3 regions of the Pseudomonas sp. R4-84 genome follow, and region 2 is predicted to be linked to each of the others. Evidence: predicted binding sites of a transcription regulator. Region 2 holds the regulator's gene; each other region holds the start of a gene.
The links. Region 2 encodes FliA, which starts transcription of late flagellar genes. Its sites were predicted from a motif close to CTAAAGTTTNNNNNNNNNNNGCCGNTAA; they were not measured.
Positions count from the first base shown of each region.

Region 1 (5,743 bases), 770 kb from region 2:
GGCCATCACCGATGGCGCGATCATCGCGGCGGCCAAGCTCAGCCATCGCTATATCACCGACCGTCAGTTGCCGGACAAGGCCATCGACCTGATCGACGAGGCCGCCAGCCGTATCCGCATGGAAATCGACTCCAAGCCCGAAGTGCTGGATCGGTTGGAGCGACGCTTGATTCAACTCAAGGTCGAGTCCCAGGCGCTGAAAAAAGAAAGCGACGAAGCGGCGAAGAAACGTCTGGAAAGGTTGCAGGAAGAAATCGTTCGTCACGAGCGCGAATATTCCGATCTCGAAGAGATCTGGAATTCGGAAAAAGCTGAAGTCCAGGGTTCGGCGCAGATCCAGCAAAAGATCGAACAATCCCGCCAGGAGCTGGAAGCGGCTCGCCGCAAAGGTGACCTCAACCGCATGGCCGAGCTGCAGTACGGGGTCATCCCGGACCTGGAGCGCAGCCTGCAGATGGTCGACCAACACGGCAAAAGCGAAAACCAGCTGCTGCGCAGCAAGGTCACCGAGGAAGAAATCGCCGAAGTGGTGTCCAAGTGGACCGGCATTCCGGTCTCGAAGATGCTCGAAGGCGAGCGCGACAAGCTGCTGAAGATGGAAAGCCTGTTGCACCAGCGTGTGATCGGCCAGGAAGAAGCGGTGGTGGCGGTGTCCAACGCCGTGCGCCGGTCCCGTGCCGGGTTGTCGGACCCCAACCGTCCGAGCGGCTCGTTCATGTTCCTCGGCCCGACCGGTGTGGGTAAAACCGAGCTGTGCAAGGCGCTGGCCGAGTTCCTCTTCGATACCGAGGAAGCCATGGTGCGCATCGACATGTCCGAATTCATGGAGAAGCACTCCGTGGCCCGCTTGATCGGCGCGCCGCCGGGCTATGTTGGATATGAAGAGGGCGGTTACCTGACCGAGGCCGTGCGTCGCAAGCCGTACTCGGTGATATTGCTCGATGAGGTCGAGAAAGCGCACCCGGATGTCTTTAACATCCTGCTGCAAGTGCTGGAGGACGGTCGCCTGACCGACAGTCATGGGCGCACGGTGGACTTCCGCAACACGGTGATCGTGATGACCTCCAACCTGGGCTCGACGCAGATTCAGGAGTTGGTCGGCGATCGCGAGGCGCAACGTGCCGCAGTGATGGATGCGATCTCTACGCACTTCCGGCCGGAGTTCATCAACCGTGTCGACGAAGTGGTGATCTTCGAGCCGTTGGCCCGGGATCAGATCGCCGGCATCACCGAGATCCAGCTGGGTCGCCTGCGCAGCCGCCTCACCGAGCGCGAGTTGAAGCTGCAACTGAGCGACGAGGCGTTGGACAAGCTGATCGCGGTGGGTTACGACCCGGTCTATGGCGCGCGGCCGCTCAAGCGAGCGATCCAGCGCTGGATCGAAAACCCGTTGGCGCAGTTGATTCTGTCCGGGCGGTTCATGCCGGGCGAAACCGTGACCGGTACCGTGGAAAACGACGAAATCGTCTTCAACTGAAGGCCGGCATCGCCGGATATTGGAATGGCCTTGCATTGCGAGGCCATTTTTTTCATCAGGCCGTTGAACTCAAAGGAAAAGACTTGTAAAGTGCGCCCCGCAGTACGTCACCCCAAGGGCGACTTCTCTTTGGGAAGGAACCTAAAATAAGTTGCAAATCATTGTCTTGAAAGCAATTTAAGGGGTTGACAGAGGTTACGAAGATTGTAGAATAGCGCGCCTCAGACACACGAACGCAGCGATGCTGACGGGTAGAAGAGGTTGAAGCTGGCTTCAATGTTGTAGCTTCAAATAGCAGTAACTTGAAATATCAGTTCCGTGATAGCTCAGTCGGTAGAGCAAATGACTGTTAATCATTGGGTCCCAGGTTCGAGTCCTGGTCACGGAGCCATTTCAATCGGGGTATAGCGCAGTCCGGTAGCGCGCCTGCTTTGGGAGCAGGATGTCAGGAGTTCGAATCCCCTTACCCCGACCATATTTGGGTCGTTAGCTCAGTTGGTAGAGCAGTTGGCTTTTAACCAATTGGTCGTAGGTTCGAATCCCACACGACCCACCATTTTTGAAACCAGTTCGCTGGAATCGAATCTTAAGATCAGAGGCCAAAAGCGCTGATCGAGGAAGGCGACTTGCGAAGGTCGCCTTTTTTTTACCGGGGTATAGCGCAGTCCGGTAGCGCGCCTGCTTTGGGAGCAGGATGTCAGGAGTTCGAATCCCCTTACCCCGACCATATTAAGAATCCCCGTATCGAAAGATACGGGGATTTTTTTTGCCTGCGGAAAAGCCGATGACTTCAAGTCGTCGTACAACCTGCCGATAACCCGCCAACAGGGCAAGCATCGATCGCCCACCTTCAGGCCAACAACAAGAAAAGGCGCCCGACATGTTCCTTCGCCAACTGAATATTGCCCGCCGCGCCGCGCTGGGTTTTGCCTTGATCGCCGTCCTGGTGGCGCTGCTCGGGGTCTTTGCGCTGGGACAGATGTCGAGCATTCGCGACAGTGAGGTCGCGGTGGAAACCCAGTGGTTGCCCAGCATCCGTGGCGGAGACGAGATCCGTGAATTGATGCTGCGCATTCGCACCATTTCCCTGCGCATGGCCTTGGACCAGGACCCGAAAAACATTGCGGTGTATCGCGGCCAGATGGATACCCGGGATAAAGAACTGAGCGAAAAAATCGCCAGTTACGACAAATTGGTCGTCACGCCGGAAGGCAAGGCGCTTTACGACCAGTTCAAACAGACTTTCGCCGCCTATCGCTCGGGTATCGCCCAGTCGTTTACCTTGGCGGAGCAGGGGCGTCGGGATGAGCTGATCAAGTTGTTGCTGGTGGACATGAAAACCGTGGTGGACGGTTCGGGCAAACAGCTCAATGATCTGGCGGAATTATTCTCCAAGCAGGTGTCGATCGAGAGCCAGAAGTCCCAGGAGCACTACGTCAATTCCCGCATGATCGTCAGCCTGTTCATTGTGCTTGCCGCCCTGGCTACGGTGGCCCTGGCCATGTTGCTCACGCGCAGCATCGTCAAGCCCCTGGGCGAGGCGCTGAATGCTGCGCAGAGCGTAGCCCGGGGTGACCTGACCCGGCCGATCGAGACCCATGGCAACGATGAAGTCAGCCGTTTGCTCATGGCGCTGGCGGCCATGCAGCAGAATCTGCGTGAGACGTTGCAGGGCATCAGCGGCTCGGCCGCGCAACTGGCCACGGCAGCCGATGAGCTGAACGCCGTCACGCTCGACAGTACCCACAGCCTGCAGCAGCAGAACAACGAAATTGAACAGGCTGCCACTGCCGTCACCGAGATGAGCACCGCCGTGGAGGAAGTCGCGCGCAACGCCGTTTCAACCTCCGACGCCACCCGCCAATCCAGCGAATCGGCGACGTTGGGGCAGGAGCGGGTCAGCGACACCGTCGACGCCATCAGCGCGCTCGCCAAGGATGTTCAGGTTACCGGCGGCCTGGTGCAGTCACTGGCCAGCCAATCCCAGGATATCGGCAAAGTGCTGGATGTGATTCGGGCCATTGCCGAGCAGACCAACTTGCTGGCCCTTAACGCGGCCATTGAAGCGGCCCGGGCGGGAGAGAGCGGGCGGGGGTTTGCGGTGGTTGCCGACGAGGTGCGGGCGCTGGCGTATCGCACGCAGCAATCGACCCAGGAGATCGAGCAGATGGTCCAGGGCATGCGCAGCGGTGCCACCCAGGCGCTGGATTCCATGCAAGCCAGTTCCAGCCGTGCGGCGAGCACCCTCGCGATGGCGGAGCGGGCAGGGGAAGCGCTGCAAACCATTACAGCATCGGTCAGCGAGATCCATGAGCGCAACCTGGTCATCGCCAGTGCCGCCGAAGAACAGGCGCAAGTGGCTCGCGAGGTCGATCGCAACCTGGTGAATATTCGCGATTTGTCCGTGCGCTCGGCTTCCGGCGCGGATCAGACCAGTGCCTCCAGCCATGAATTGTCGCAGCTTGCAAACTCGCTGCGCACGATGGTGCAGCGGTTTCAGGTTTGATTGACGACTAAGTGCTGGACGGGCGGTGTTCCCACGCGAAGCGTGGGAACGATCGTCATGTCAGTGCAGTTTCAACCGTGGCTCGGTCCCACGCCCGATCTTGCTACCCAGCATCAGCATCGCGGTACGGAACATCCCGTACAGCGCCATCTGGTGCATGCGGTACAACGACACATAGAACATCCGCGCCAGCCAGCCTTCAAGCATCACGCTGCCGGTCAGGTTGCCCATCAGGTTACCCACCGCCGAAAAGCGCGACAGCGAGATCAGCGAGCCGTAGTCAGTGTATTTGTATTCAGGCAAGGCCTTGCCCTCGATCCGCAACTTCAGCGATTTAGCCAGCAGCGAGGCTTGCTGATGCGCTGCCTGGGCGCGGGGTGGGACGTTGCGGTCGCTGTCCGGTTGCGGGCAGGCGGCGCAGTCGCCGAAGGCAAAGATGTTGTCGTCGCGAGTGGTCTGGAGTGTCGGCAGCACCTGCAGCTGGTTGATCCGGTTGGTCTCCAGTCCGTCGATGTCCTTGAGGAATTCTGGCGCGCGGATCCCGGCGGCCCAGACTTTCAGGCTCGCGTCGATCACTTTGCCGTCCGCCGTAATCAAGCTGTCGGCAGTCACCTGGCTGACGGAGGCGTTGGTCATGACATTCACCCCAAGTTTTTCCAGGGTTTTGTGCACTGGCCCGCCGATCCGCTCTGGCAGTGCCGGCAAGACCCGTGGGCCCGCCTCGATCAGGGTGATGTGCATGTTCTCCGGTTTGATCCGGTCCAGGCCGTAGGCATGCAGTTCGTGGGCGGCGTTGTGCAGCTCGGCCGCCAGTTCAACGCCGGTCGCACCGGCGCCGACGATCGCAACGCTGATGCGCTCGATGGTATCGGTCTGCCCGGCGTGAGCGCGCAGGTAGTGGTGAAGCAACTGCTGGTGGAAGCGCTCGGCCTGCTTGCGGGTATCGAGGAACAGGCAATGCTGCGCCGCGCCCTCGGTGCCGAAATCGTTGGTGGTGCTGCCCACCGCGATCACCAGCGTGTCGTAGCCCAGCTCCCGGGCTGGCAACAGCTCGACGCCCGCCTCGTCATAGGTGGCGGCCAGTTGGATTCTCTTGTTCTCGCGATCCAGGCCGCTCATGCGCCCGAGCTGGAACTCGAAGTGGTTCCATTTCGCCTGGGCCACATAGTTGAGTTCGTCTTCGGAGGAGTTGAGGGAGCCGGCCGCTACTTCGTGGAGCAACGGTTTCCAGATGTGGGTCAGGTTCGCGTCGACCAGCATCACACTGGCCGTGCCACGCTTGCCCAGGGTCTTACCCAGACGGGTAGCCAACTCCAGACCGCCGGCGCCGCCGCCAACGATGACAATACGATGAGTCATGGGGATATCTCGCAAGGCTAAAGGAATTCGGTGCCGTTACCTGCGCGAGCGTCAATGACAAATAGCGGCTCATAGCGTCAGGTAACTGATCAATCGGCTCAACAGGCCCAGGCCAATCGTGATGGCCAGTACCACCACCAGGAGCATCCACGGCCGGAAAGGCCGGCGCTCGACTCGGTGCTGGGACAGTTGCAGGTACTCTTCGACATGCTTCTGGTCATCTGGGTTCAGGCGGCTGGTCATAAAGGCCTCGTCAGGTAGACGTTGCGGAATGTGAAGACGTTACAGTGTCTGGCTATCCGGCGTATACAGCCCTGAGACGACAAGCGAATCACAGGCTGATCCCCACGTCGAAGACAATGCTGCGGCCCAGATTGCCTCGCAGGAAGTCCGGCGCATCG
Region 1 covers NZ_CP096390.1:861,000-866,742, forward strand. The annotation lists gene clpB (ATP-dependent chaperone ClpB) at 1-1,477, shown strand, start outside; tRNA gene M1D68_RS03995 (tRNA-Asn) at 1,793-1,868, shown strand; tRNA gene M1D68_RS04000 (tRNA-Pro) at 1,876-1,952, shown strand; tRNA gene M1D68_RS04005 (tRNA-Lys) at 1,958-2,033, shown strand; tRNA gene M1D68_RS04010 (tRNA-Pro) at 2,128-2,204, shown strand; gene M1D68_RS04015 (methyl-accepting chemotaxis protein) at 2,358-3,983, shown strand; gene M1D68_RS04020 (NAD(P)/FAD-dependent oxidoreductase) at 4,044-5,342, opposite strand; gene M1D68_RS04025 (DUF3094 family protein) at 5,412-5,585, opposite strand; gene M1D68_RS04030 (DUF1780 domain-containing protein) at 5,674-5,743, opposite strand, start outside.
Region 1: the regulator FliA is predicted to act here: its motif matches at 2,267-2,294, upstream of M1D68_RS04015 (methyl-accepting chemotaxis protein).

Region 2 (5,743 bases):
GAGTCATCCCCCGCTGCCTTTGGCGCAGCCGGGGCCGCCGGCGCTACGACCGCATCGGGGGCGAACTGGCCCTTGCCATGCAGTTGGTCGAGCAGCGATTCGAACTCATCGTCGGTAATTTCATCGCTGGCAGCGGCATCGGCGGCTGGCGCAGCGGGCGCGGCCGGAGCCTCGGCTTCGGCCTTGACGGCGTTCAGCGAGTCCAGCAGCGATTCGAATTCATGATCGGTGATGTCGCCCGATTCTTGCGCAACCGGTTCTTCGACCACAGGCTCGGCAACGGGCATGGCCTCGTCAGCCGACTGCGGCTCGGCCAGGCGCGACAGCGCGGCGAGCAGCTCGGGGGTGGCCGGGGTGATCGGCGAGCGCTCGCGCACTTCGCTGAACATGCTGTTGACCGCATCCAGGGCCTCGAGCACCACGTCCATCAGTTCCGAGTCGACGCGACGCTCACCCTTGCGCAGGATGTCGAACACGTTCTCGGCAATGTGGCAGCACTCCACCAGCTCATTGAGCTGGAGGAAGCCGGCGCCTCCTTTTACAGTGTGGAAACCGCGAAAAATTGCATTGAGCAGATCCGCATCATCAGGTCGGCTTTCCAGCTCGACCAGCTGTTCGGATAGTTGCTCTAGAATCTCGCCGGCCTCAACCAGGAAATCCTGAAGGATCTCTTCATCGGCGCCGAAGCTCATTAATGGCTGCTCCTAAAATAGGGCTAAAACTTAGAATCCAAGGCTGGACAGCAAATCGTCCACATCGTCCTGACCGGACACAACGTCTTCTCTTTTATCGGCATGAATCTGCGGACCTTCACCCTGAGAGAGATGTTTTTGTGGATCTTTTTCGGCAAGCATCGCTTCACGGTCGTGTTCGATACCTGCAAAGCGGTCGACCTGGCTAGCCATCAACACCAGTTTGAGCAGGTTGCTTTCCACTTCGGTGACCAGTTGGGTCACACGCTTGATCACCTGGCCGGTCAGGTCTTGATAGTCCTGGGCCAGCAGAATGTCGTTGAGGTTGCTGGCCACGGCGCGATTCTCAGCGCTGCTGCGCGCCAGGAAACCGTCGACCCGACGGGCCAGCTCCCGGAACTCCTCGGCGCCGACTTCGCGACGCATGAACCGTCCCCAATCGGTGCTCAACGCCTGGGCTTCCTCGCTCAGGCCGTTGACCAGGGGCGTTGCGCTTTCCACCAGGTCCATGGTGCGGTTCGCTGCGGCTTCGGTCAGCTTGACCACATAACCCAGGCGCTCGGTGGCGTCGGTGATCTGCGAGACTTCCTCGGCCTGCGGCATGTTCGGATCGATCTGGAAATTGACGATCGCGCTGTGCAGTTCACGGGTGAGCTTGCCGACTTCCTGGTACAGACCGCGATCACGGGTCTGGTTGAGCTCATGAATCATTTGAACCGCATCGCCGAAGCGGCCCTTTTCAAGGCTGTCTACCAGTTCGCGGGCATGTTTTTTCAGGGTCGATTCGAAATCGCCCATTGAAGATTCGTTGTCCATAGCTCCCCCGTGGCGCCGTTAACCGATGCGTTCGAAGATTTTTTCGATCTTCTCTTTCAACGCCTGGGCCGTGAAGGGTTTGACCACATAGCCGTTCACACCGGCCTGGGCCGCTTCGATGATCTGCTCGCGCTTGGCTTCGGCAGTGACCATCAGCACCGGGAGGTGCTTGAGTTTTTCGTCGGCGCGCACGTGGCGCAGCAAGTCGATACCGGTCATGCCAGGCATGTTCCAGTCAGTCACCAGAAAGTCGATGCTCCCGCTGTTGAGGACCGGAATGGCGGTTGTGCCATCGTCGGCCTCGACCGTGTTGGTGAACCCGAGGTCACGCAACAGGTTTTTTATGATCCGCCGCATCGTTGAGAAGTCATCAACGATGAGGATTTTCATGTTCTTGTCCAATTCGACCTCCAAGCAGTCTTAAACGCGCCCAGCACCTGGACGCGCCATTTCAATCAATCCGGCACAACACTCGACAACGGTATGGAGCACAACGGATGGAGACTGGCCCGGCATACGCCATGCCAGCCCCGCTCGCAGCGTCCCCACACTGCTCGTCAGCGCGCTCGCCACTCCCCCAAACGCCCCCGCAAGCGGGCCGCGCACTGGCTATGTAACTGGCTGACCCGCGATTCGCTGACCCCCAGGACCTCACCGATTTCCTTGAGGTTCAGCTCTTCGTCGTAGTACAGCGCCAAGACCAGTCGCTCACGCTCCGGCAAATTGGCAATCGCATCCGCCAGGGCGCTCTGGAAACGTTCATCTTCCAGGTCGCGCGACGGCTCCATGTGAGCACTCGCGCCGTCCTCGTGCAGCCCTTCGTGTTCGCCGTCCTGCAACAGGTCGTCGAAACTGAACAGGCGACTGCCCAAGGTATCGTTCAAAATCCCGTAATAATCATCGAGACTCAACTGGAGTTCGGCCGCAACTTCGTGATCTTTAGCGTCTCGCCCGGTTTTCGCTTCAATCGCACGAATCGCGTCGCTGACCATGCGGGTGTTGCGATGCACCGAACGCGGCGCCCAGTCGCCCTTGCGGACCTCATCGAGCATCGCCCCGCGGATACGGATACCGGCGTATGTCTCGAAACTGGCGCCCTTGCTCGCGTCGTATTTATTCGACACTTCGAGCAGGCCGATCATGCCCGCCTGGATCAAGTCCTCGACCTGGACACTGGCCGGCAAACGCGCCAGCAAGTGGTAGGCGATGCGCTTGACCAGTGGCGCGTAACGCTCGATCAATTCGTACTGGGCGTCCCGTGCCGATTTTTTGTAGAGATGGTTGTAACCGCTGGCTGTCATAACACGGGCCCTGCTGTTTGTTGCACGAGACGCTCGACGAAAAATTCCAGATGCCCACGTGGGTTGGCCGGCAGCGGCCAGGTGTCGACCTTCTGGGCGATCGCCTTGAACGCCAGGGCGCATTTGGAACGAGGAAAAGCTTCATAAACGGCACGTTGCTTCTGGACAGCCTTGCGTACGCTTTCGTCGTAAGGCACTGCGCCGACGTATTGCAGGGCGACGTCCAGGAAGCGATCCGTGACCTTGGTCAACTTGGCGAACAGGTTGCGTCCTTCCTGTGGGCTTTGGGCCATGTTGGCCAGGACGCGAAAGCGGTTCATGCCATAGTCGCGGTTAAGCAGTTTGATCAGCGCGTAGGCGTCGGTGATCGACGTCGGTTCGTCGCAGACCACCAGCAACACTTCCTGGGCGGCGCGCACGAAACTGACCACCGAGTCACCGATACCGGCAGCCGTGTCAATCACCAGCACATCGAGGTTGTCACCGATGTCGCTGAAGGCCTGGATCAGGCCGGCGTGCTGCGCCGGGGTCAGGTGAACCATGCTCTGGGTGCCGGAGGCGGCCGGCACGATGCGAATCCCGCCGGGGCCTTGCAACAACACGTCGCGCAATTCACAGCGCCCTTCGATCACGTCCGCCAGCGTGCGCTTGGGTGTGAGCCCCAGCAGCACGTCAACGTTCGCCAGGCCCAGGTCGGCGTCCAGCAGCATGACCCGTCGGCCAAGCTCTGCCAGAGCCAGGGACAAGTTCACTGACACGTTAGTCTTCCCGACGCCACCTTTGCCGCCGGTCACCGCGATCACCTGTACGGGATGCATGCTGCCCATGTTCGTTCTTTACCTTGTCTTACTTAGACGGAGGCCACATTACTGGCTGCGCGTTCACATACGGAACAATGCATGGCAGACCATCGATGTAGGTACAAAAAATATTCATGAATACCTCAGCCAACCTGCTTGGTCGGGCTGTGGTAGATATCAGCGAACATGTCAGCCATGGCTTCTTCGCTGGGTTCTTCCTGCATTTGCACACTCACGGCACGACTGACCAGTTGATGACGGCGCGGCAGATGCAAATCATCCGGGATCCGCGGCCCGTCGGTCAGGTAGGCCACCGGTAGTTCATGACCGATCGCCAGGCTCAACACCTCGCCCAGGCTTGCCGTTTCGTCCAGCTTAGTCAGGATGCAGCCGGCCAGCCCGCAGCGTTTGTAACTGTGGTATGCGGCGGTTAGAACCTGTTTCTGGCTGGTGGTTGCCAACACGAGATAATTTTTTGACTTGATGCCACGCCCGGCCAGGCTTTCCAGCTGCATGCGCAGGGCCGGATCGCTGGCTTGCAGGCCGGCGGTGTCGATCAGTACGACGCGCTTGCGCATCAGCGGTTCCAGCGCCTGGGCCAGGGATTGGCCCGGATCCACATGGGTCACCGACACATTGAGGATCCGGCCCAAGGTCTTGAGTTGCTCCTGGGCACCGATGCGGAAACTGTCCATGCTCACCAGGGCGATACTCTGGGCGCCGTACTTGAGTACATAACGGGCCGCGAGCTTGGCCAGAGTGGTGGTCTTGCCCATGCCGGCCGGGCCGACCATGGCGATTACTCCGCCCTCTTCCAGTGGCTCGACTTCCGGCGTGGCGATCATCCGCGCCAGGTGCGCAAGCAGCATGCGCCAGGCCTGGCGAGGCTCGTCGATGTCGCTGATCAATGCCAGCAGGTCGCGCGCCAGCGGGCCGGACAGGCCAATGCGTTGCAGGCGACGCCACAGGTTGGCCTGGGCCGGACGGCTGCCTTGCAGTTGGTTCCAGGCCAGCGAGCCGAGCTGGACTTCCATCAGCTCGCGCAGGCTGTTGAGTTCGAAGCGCATCGAGTCCAGGGCACGGGGATCAACGCCCGCGGCTGCGGCAACGGGTGCCGGTGCCGGACGACGCGGTTCGGCCGGCGTCGGCTCGATCAGCGGTTCGGCAGCGGTCAGCGGCAGGCCTGCGGTCAATGGCTGGCCGGCGAACAATTGACGATTGGTGCCCGCGCTGGCCGAGCCTTCGCTGCTGCGCAGGCTCAACTCGGCCTGGGCGCTGGCGATGCGCGACTGAGTCTTGCGCAGCTCGTCCTCGAGCTCCATGTTCGGAACGCGAGGGGCCAGCGCCGACAATTTGTAGTCCAGGGCCGCCGTCAGCTCGACACCGCCGGCGATACGACGGTTGCCGATGATGGCTGCTTCAGCGCCCAGCTCGTCACGAACCAGTTTCATGGCCTGACGCATATCGGCGGCGAAAAAACGCTTCACTTGCATAAACCACTACCTCAGCCGTTGGGCCCTACTGTCGCAACGATGGTCACTTGCTTGTTGTCCGGTATTTCCTGGTACGCCAGCACATGCAGCCCCGGGACCGCGAGGCGCCCGAACCGCGAAAGCATCGCGCGAATCGGACCGGCCACCAGCAGGATCACCGGTTGGCCTTGCATCTCTTGCCGCTGGGCTGCTTCGATCAGCGAACGCTGCAGCTTCTCGGCCATGCTTGGCTCCAGCAGAACACCCTCTTCCGAGCCTTGTCCTGCCTTCTGCAGACTATTGAGCAATATCTGTTCCAACCTTGGCTCCAGAGTGATCACAGGCAGCTCAGACTCAGTGCCTACAATGCTTTGGACGATTGCGCGGGATACGCCGACCCGCACCGCAGCCACCAGAGCGGCGGTATCTTGACTCTTCGAAGCGTTGTTGGCGATCGCTTCGGCAATGCTGCGTATGTCGCGCACCGGAACCTGTTCGGCCAGCAGCGCCTGCAACACCTTGAGCAATTGGGACAACGAAACCACGCCCGGCACCAATTCTTCAGCCAGTTTCGGCGAGCCTTTGGCCAGTACTTGCAGCAGTTGCTGGACTTCTTCGTGACCGATCAGCTCGCTGGAATGCTTGTAGAGAATCTGGTTCAA
Region 2 covers NZ_CP096390.1:1,631,934-1,637,676, reverse strand. The annotation lists gene M1D68_RS07700 (chemotaxis protein CheA) at 1-692, opposite strand, end outside; gene M1D68_RS07695 (protein phosphatase CheZ) at 723-1,508, opposite strand; gene M1D68_RS07690 (chemotaxis response regulator CheY) at 1,527-1,898, opposite strand; gene fliA (RNA polymerase sigma factor FliA) at 2,066-2,809, opposite strand; gene fleN (flagellar synthesis regulator FleN) at 2,806-3,636, opposite strand; gene flhF (flagellar biosynthesis protein FlhF) at 3,753-5,102, opposite strand; gene flhA (flagellar biosynthesis protein FlhA) at 5,114-5,743, opposite strand, start outside.

Region 3 (5,743 bases), 2.1 Mb from region 2:
GCGTGAAAGGCTTCACCCTGGACCGCGAGATGGGCAGTTTCGTCCTGACCCACGAAGACATCACCATTCCTGAAACCACCCAGGAATTCGCCATCAACATGTCCAACCAGCGTCACTGGGAAGCTCCGGTACAACGCTACGTCAGCGAGTTGCTGGCCGGTGAAGAAGGCCCGCTGAAAAAGAACTACAACATGCGCTGGGTGGCCGCGATGGTTGCCGATGTACACCGCATCCTGACCCGAGGCGGTCTGTTCATGTACCCGCGCGACAGCCGCGAGCCGTCCAAGCCGGGCAAGCTGCGCCTGATGTACGAAGCCAACCCGATGTCGTTCCTGGTGGAGCAGGCGGGTGGCGCTTCCACCGACGGTCGCCAGCGCATCCTCGACATCAAGCCTGAGGGCCTGCACCAGAGAGTTGCGGTATTCCTCGGCTCGAAGGAAGAAGTGGCACGCGCCACGGCTTACCACAAGGAGTAAACCATGACCGGGCCTTGGCAGCCGTTGCTCGATTGGTGGTTTGGCACAGCCCAAACGCCGGACGAAATAGCGGCTGACAAGGGCAAGCTGTGGTTTGGCAAAGGCCATGATCGCCAGGCGCAAGAGCGCTTCGGCGAACAGGTGGAGCAAGCACTGGCCGGCGGATTGACCGATTGGGCGCAACGCCCGGAAGGTTGGCTGGCCCTGGTGCTGCTACTGGATCAACTCCCGCGTATGATCTTTCGCAACACGCCCAAAAGCTTTTCCGGCGACTTGCGTGCCCAAGCGTTGGTGGCCCAAGGCCTGGCGGCAGGTTTCGACCAGCAACTGCGGCCAATCCAGCGTGTCTTCATCTACCTCGTCCTCGAACATTGCGAAAACCTCGCGGTGCAGAACGAAGCCGTGTCTCGGTTCATCGAGCTGGTCCGGGAGCAACCCGAGGCGCAGCGCGCGGTGTTCGAAGACAACCTGGATTATGCCGAACGGCATCAGAAGATCATTGCCCGGTTCGGACGTTTTCCCCATCGCAATGCGGTGTTGGGGCGTGAGTCCACGGCTGAGGAAGTGGAATTCTTGAGCAGGCCTGGGTCCAGATTCTGAATTTTTTGCGAGGCTGATGCCGCTATTGTCGGATCGCCGCCCGGAGCAAGCTCGCTCCGGGCGGCGATCCGACGATGGGGCCCTTCCAGGCGTTAGATCCGGAAACTGCCCACCAACTGCTTCAACCGCGCCGCCTGCTGTTCCAGGTCGGAACAGGCTCGCAAGGTGGCTTGCAGGTTTTCCACGCCTTCCTGGTTCAGCGTGTTGATTTCATTGATGTCGACGTTGATCGATTCCACCACGGCGGTCTGTTCTTCGGTGGCGGTGGCCACGGACTGGTTCATGCCGTCGATCTCGCCGATGCGCTGGGTCACGCTGCCCAGTCGTTCGCCGGCCTGGTTGGCGATGCCGACGCTGCTTTCGCTCTGGCGCTGGCTATCGGTCATGGTCAGCACCGCTTCCCGCGCGCCGACTTGCAACTCTTCGATCATCTTCTGCACTTGCTGCGCAGAGTCCTGGGTGCGGTGGGCCAGGTTGCGCACCTCGTCGGCGACGACCGCGAAGCCGCGACCGGCTTCACCGGCCCGGGCCGCTTCGATGGCGGCGTTCAGGGCAAGCAGGTTGGTCTGCTGGGAAATGCTGGTGATCACTTCGAGAATCTGGCCGATGTTCACCGTGTTGCTGTTCAGGGTTTCGATGTTGCCGCAAGAATCGCTGATCTTGGCTGACAGCTGTTGCATCGCCGTGATGGTTTTATCCACCACTTGCTGGCCATCTTCGGCCAGGTTGCGGGCCTCGCTGGAGTGCTGCGAGGCGAGGGCGGCATTCTGGGCAATTTCCTGGGCTGCGGCGCCAAGCTGGTTGATGGCCGCGGCCACGCTGCTGGTGCGCGAGGCTTGCTGGTCGGAGTTGTACATCGACGAATTGGAGGCGCTGACGACACGCAGGGCGACTTCATTGACCTGGCCCGTGGCGGAAGCCACTTCGCGAATCGAAGCGTGGATACGCTCGACGAAACGGTTGAACGAAGTGCCCAGCGCGCCGAATTCATCATGGCCGTGGATGGTCAGGCGGCGGGTCAGGTCGCCTTCGCCTTCGGCGATGTCATGCATGGCGCGGCCCATGATCAGCAGCGGTTGCATCAATACACGGATGAGCATGCTCAGCAGGGCGATGATGAACACCACGGCAATGACCATGGCAATCAGGGCCGAGGTGCGGAACTCGCTGAGCATCGCCAGCGCCGCGCTCTTGTCGAGTACCAGCGCCACGTACCAGTCGGCGCCGGGTACGCCGGCGACTCGGGTAAAGGAAATGAACTGGGTCTTGCCGTCGAGCTCGACTTCCTTCATGCCCGGGCTGACTTGCGGCGCACCGTTGGGATAGGCCTCGGCGAGGGTCTTGAGCACGCGCTTGCTGTCAGGGTGGACGAGGATCTTGCCATCGGCGCTGACGATGAACGCATGGCCATGTCCGCCGAAGTTCAGCGAGTTGATGATGGCGCTGACGCTGGTCAGGTCGATGTCCGCCCCCGCCACGCCGATCATCTGGTTCTGGCGCTGTACCGGCGTGGCAACGGTGATCACAAGCTTGCCCGAAGACGCGGCGATGTAGGGTTCGGTGACGACGGTCTGTTGGGCGCTGTTGGCGGCCTTGTACCAGCCACGGGCGCGCGGGTCGTAGTCGGCGGCGCGATTGCCGGCCGGCACCGAAAACATTACGCCGTCGGTGCCGCCAAAATAGCTGAGCTGAAAATTGCCGGTGTAGGCAGGCAGGCCCACCGCGCGTTTCAGGCTGTCGGCACTGCTGCCATCGATGGCGATTTGCTGGGCCAGCGATTGCAGCAGTTGGATCCGGCCTTCTACCCACGTCTGGATATTGCGGCTGGTCAGGCTGCCGAGTTCCTGCATGGAGGTCTCGGTGCTGGAATACAGACTTTGTCGTTGGCGGTAATCGTTGAACAGGATGAAACAGGCGAATGCGACGGCCACCACAAGGGCGGCAGCCAACAGGATTTTGTGGCTGAATTTCATGTTTCTGGTCATTAAGAACGCTACCGCGGAGGGACGGGTCAAAAAGGGGTGTCAATTTGCCATAACACAGGATTTTACGCTGTTACTTTTTATCGGCCCGCAAGCCCGGCGCATCAGGCGTCGATGGACTCATCCCGACGAAAGGCACGACGGCGTCACAGTTCGATTGTTTCACCCGTCGATTACCCTCGGGACAACCAATAAATACTGGGGGCGTCGGGGAACCAGATAGGGGTTTTCTCTTCTAAGGTTCAGGTTGGCACCCTGCCACCTCCCTTCCGCTCCAGGAGTTACACCATGTCGCTGCGATCTATCGCCCTGCTGTTCATGTGCGTCGTATTGACCGCATGCAGCAAGGTCAACCAGGAAAACTACTCGAAGCTGTCGGCGGGCATGCCCAAGGCCGAAGTCGAGACGTTGCTGGGGAAGCCGACTGACTGTTCGGGCGCGCTCGGCATGTCCAGCTGCACCTGGGGCGACCAGAAAAGCTTTATCAGCGTGCAGTACGCCGGTGACAAAGTGTTGATGTTTTCCGGCCAAGGCCTGAAGTAACCTGAAGTAAACCGGGGCCAAGCGCCCACGGGAGAAAAAAATAATGATGCGGTTAGTTTTTGTGCTTTTGGCTGGCCTGGTATTGGCCGGCTGTGCCACTTCTGGCGTAGACCCGTTGGCGCCCAAGACCGTCAACAGTGTCAATCTCAAGCGTTACCAAGGGACCTGGTACGAGCTGGCCCGCCTACCGATGTATTTCCAGCGCAACTGCGCGCAATCCGAAGCCCATTACACCCTCAAGCCCGACGGCAACGTGGATGTGTTCAACCGCTGCCTGACTTCCGATTGGAAGTGGGAAGAAGCCCGGGGCACCGCTTACCCGCAGGTGCCAGGCAAGACCGACAAGCTCTGGGTCGAATTCGACACCTGGTTCTCGCGGATCCTGCCGGGTGTGGCGAAGGGAGAATATTGGGTCTTGTATGTCAGCGATGACTACAAGACCGCCATCGTTGGCGATCCGAGCCGGCGTTACATGTGGTTGCTGTCGCGCACGCCAACGGTCAATGTCGATGTGCGCGAAGAACTGCTGAGCAAGGCGCGCCAGCAGGGCTACGACACGACGCGGTTGGTCTGGCGTGCGTCGGACCGGCAGATGGCCAAGACTTCGGACTGATGTAGTAGAACACCTGTGGGAGCTTAGCTTGCTCGCGATGAGGCCTTTACCGTCAACATAGATGTTGATGGAAAATCCGCTATCGCGAGCAAGCTCGCTCCCACATTGAATTGTCGTCAGCCCAGCAGTTCGCGCAGCACCCGGGTAAACGCTCGGGCGCTTTCTTCTTCGCCGGCGTGACGGCCGTCGCGAACCTGCCATTTTCCGCCGACCATCACATCGCGCACCTGGCGATCGCCGCCCGCAAACAGCCAACGATTGAGAATGCCGTCACCGGTCGCCGTGGCCAGGTAAGGATCATTGCCATCGAGCACCAGCCAGTCGGCGCGCTTGCCGACTTCCAATGCGCCGATCGGTTGGCCCAACGCCTGGGCGCCACCGTCCAGTGCGGCGTCATACAGGGTACGCCCGACCATCGGCTGATCCGTTCGGTACAACCGGTTGCGGCGCTGGTCCCGCAGCCGCTGGCCGTATTCCAGCCAGCGTAATTCCTCCACGACGCTCAACGACACGTGGCTGTCAGAGCCGATGCCCATCCGCCCGCCTTGGGCTAGGAAATCCACGGCCGGAAAAATTCCGTCACCCAGGTTGGCTTCCGTGGTCAGGCACAGACCGGCAATTGCCCGGCTCTTGGCCATCAGGCTGACTTCCTGTGGATTGGCGTGGGTGGCATGAACCAGGCACCAGCGTTGATCCACCTCGGCATTTTCATACAGCCATTGCAGCGGACGCACGCCGCTCCAGCTCAAGCAGTCGTCAACCTCCTTTTGCTGTTCGGCGATGTGGATATGCACGGGGCAATCGCGGTCGCTGGCGGCCAGCACATCGTGGATCTGCCCGGGTGTCACGGCGCGCAGCGAGTGGAAGCACAGGCCCAACGCCTGGGACGGTTGCCCGGCCAGGATCGGCTGCAAGCGTGACTGAAGCTTCAGGTAGTTTTCGGTGCTGTTGATGAACCGGCGCTGCCCGTCGTTGGGCTCTTGGCCGCCAAAACCGGAATGGCTGTAAAGCACCGGCAGCAGCGTCAAGCCAATGCCCACGTCACCGGCGGCCTGGCTGATACGCAAGGCCAGTTCGGCCGGATCGGCGTAATGTCTGCCGTCGGTGTCATGGTGTACGTAATGGAATTCGGCAACCGAGGTGTAGCCGGCCTTGAGCATTTCGATGTAAAGCTGCCGTGCGATGACGCCGAGCTGGTCGGGGCTGATTTTTCCGACGAGGCGGTACATTAAGTCGCGCCATGTCCAGAAACTGTCATTGGGATTGCCCGCCACTTCCGCCAGCCCGGCCATGGCCCGCTGGAACGCATGGGAATGCAGGTTCGGCATGCCCGGGAGCAGGGGACCGCCGAGCCGTTCGGCGCCGTTTGCGTGGGAATCGGCCTGGACATGGGTCAAGACGCCCTCGGCGTTGACCTCGAGGCGTACATCATTGGCCCATCCATCAGGCAGCAGCGCACGCTCGGCAAAGAAGGCGGACATCGGTTGAACCTCGTTGCGTGTAATTTGTATATACATATACAGACGTTT
Region 3 covers NZ_CP096390.1:5,201,824-5,207,566, reverse strand. The annotation lists gene M1D68_RS23545 (class 1 fructose-bisphosphatase) at 1-476, shown strand, start outside; gene M1D68_RS23540 (DUF924 family protein) at 480-1,076, shown strand; gene M1D68_RS23535 (methyl-accepting chemotaxis protein) at 1,169-3,061, opposite strand; gene M1D68_RS23530 (hypothetical protein) at 3,347-3,601, shown strand; gene M1D68_RS23525 (lipocalin family protein) at 3,645-4,214, shown strand; gene M1D68_RS23520 (formimidoylglutamate deiminase) at 4,331-5,695, opposite strand.
Region 3: the regulator FliA is predicted to act here: its motif matches at 3,139-3,166, upstream of M1D68_RS23535 (methyl-accepting chemotaxis protein).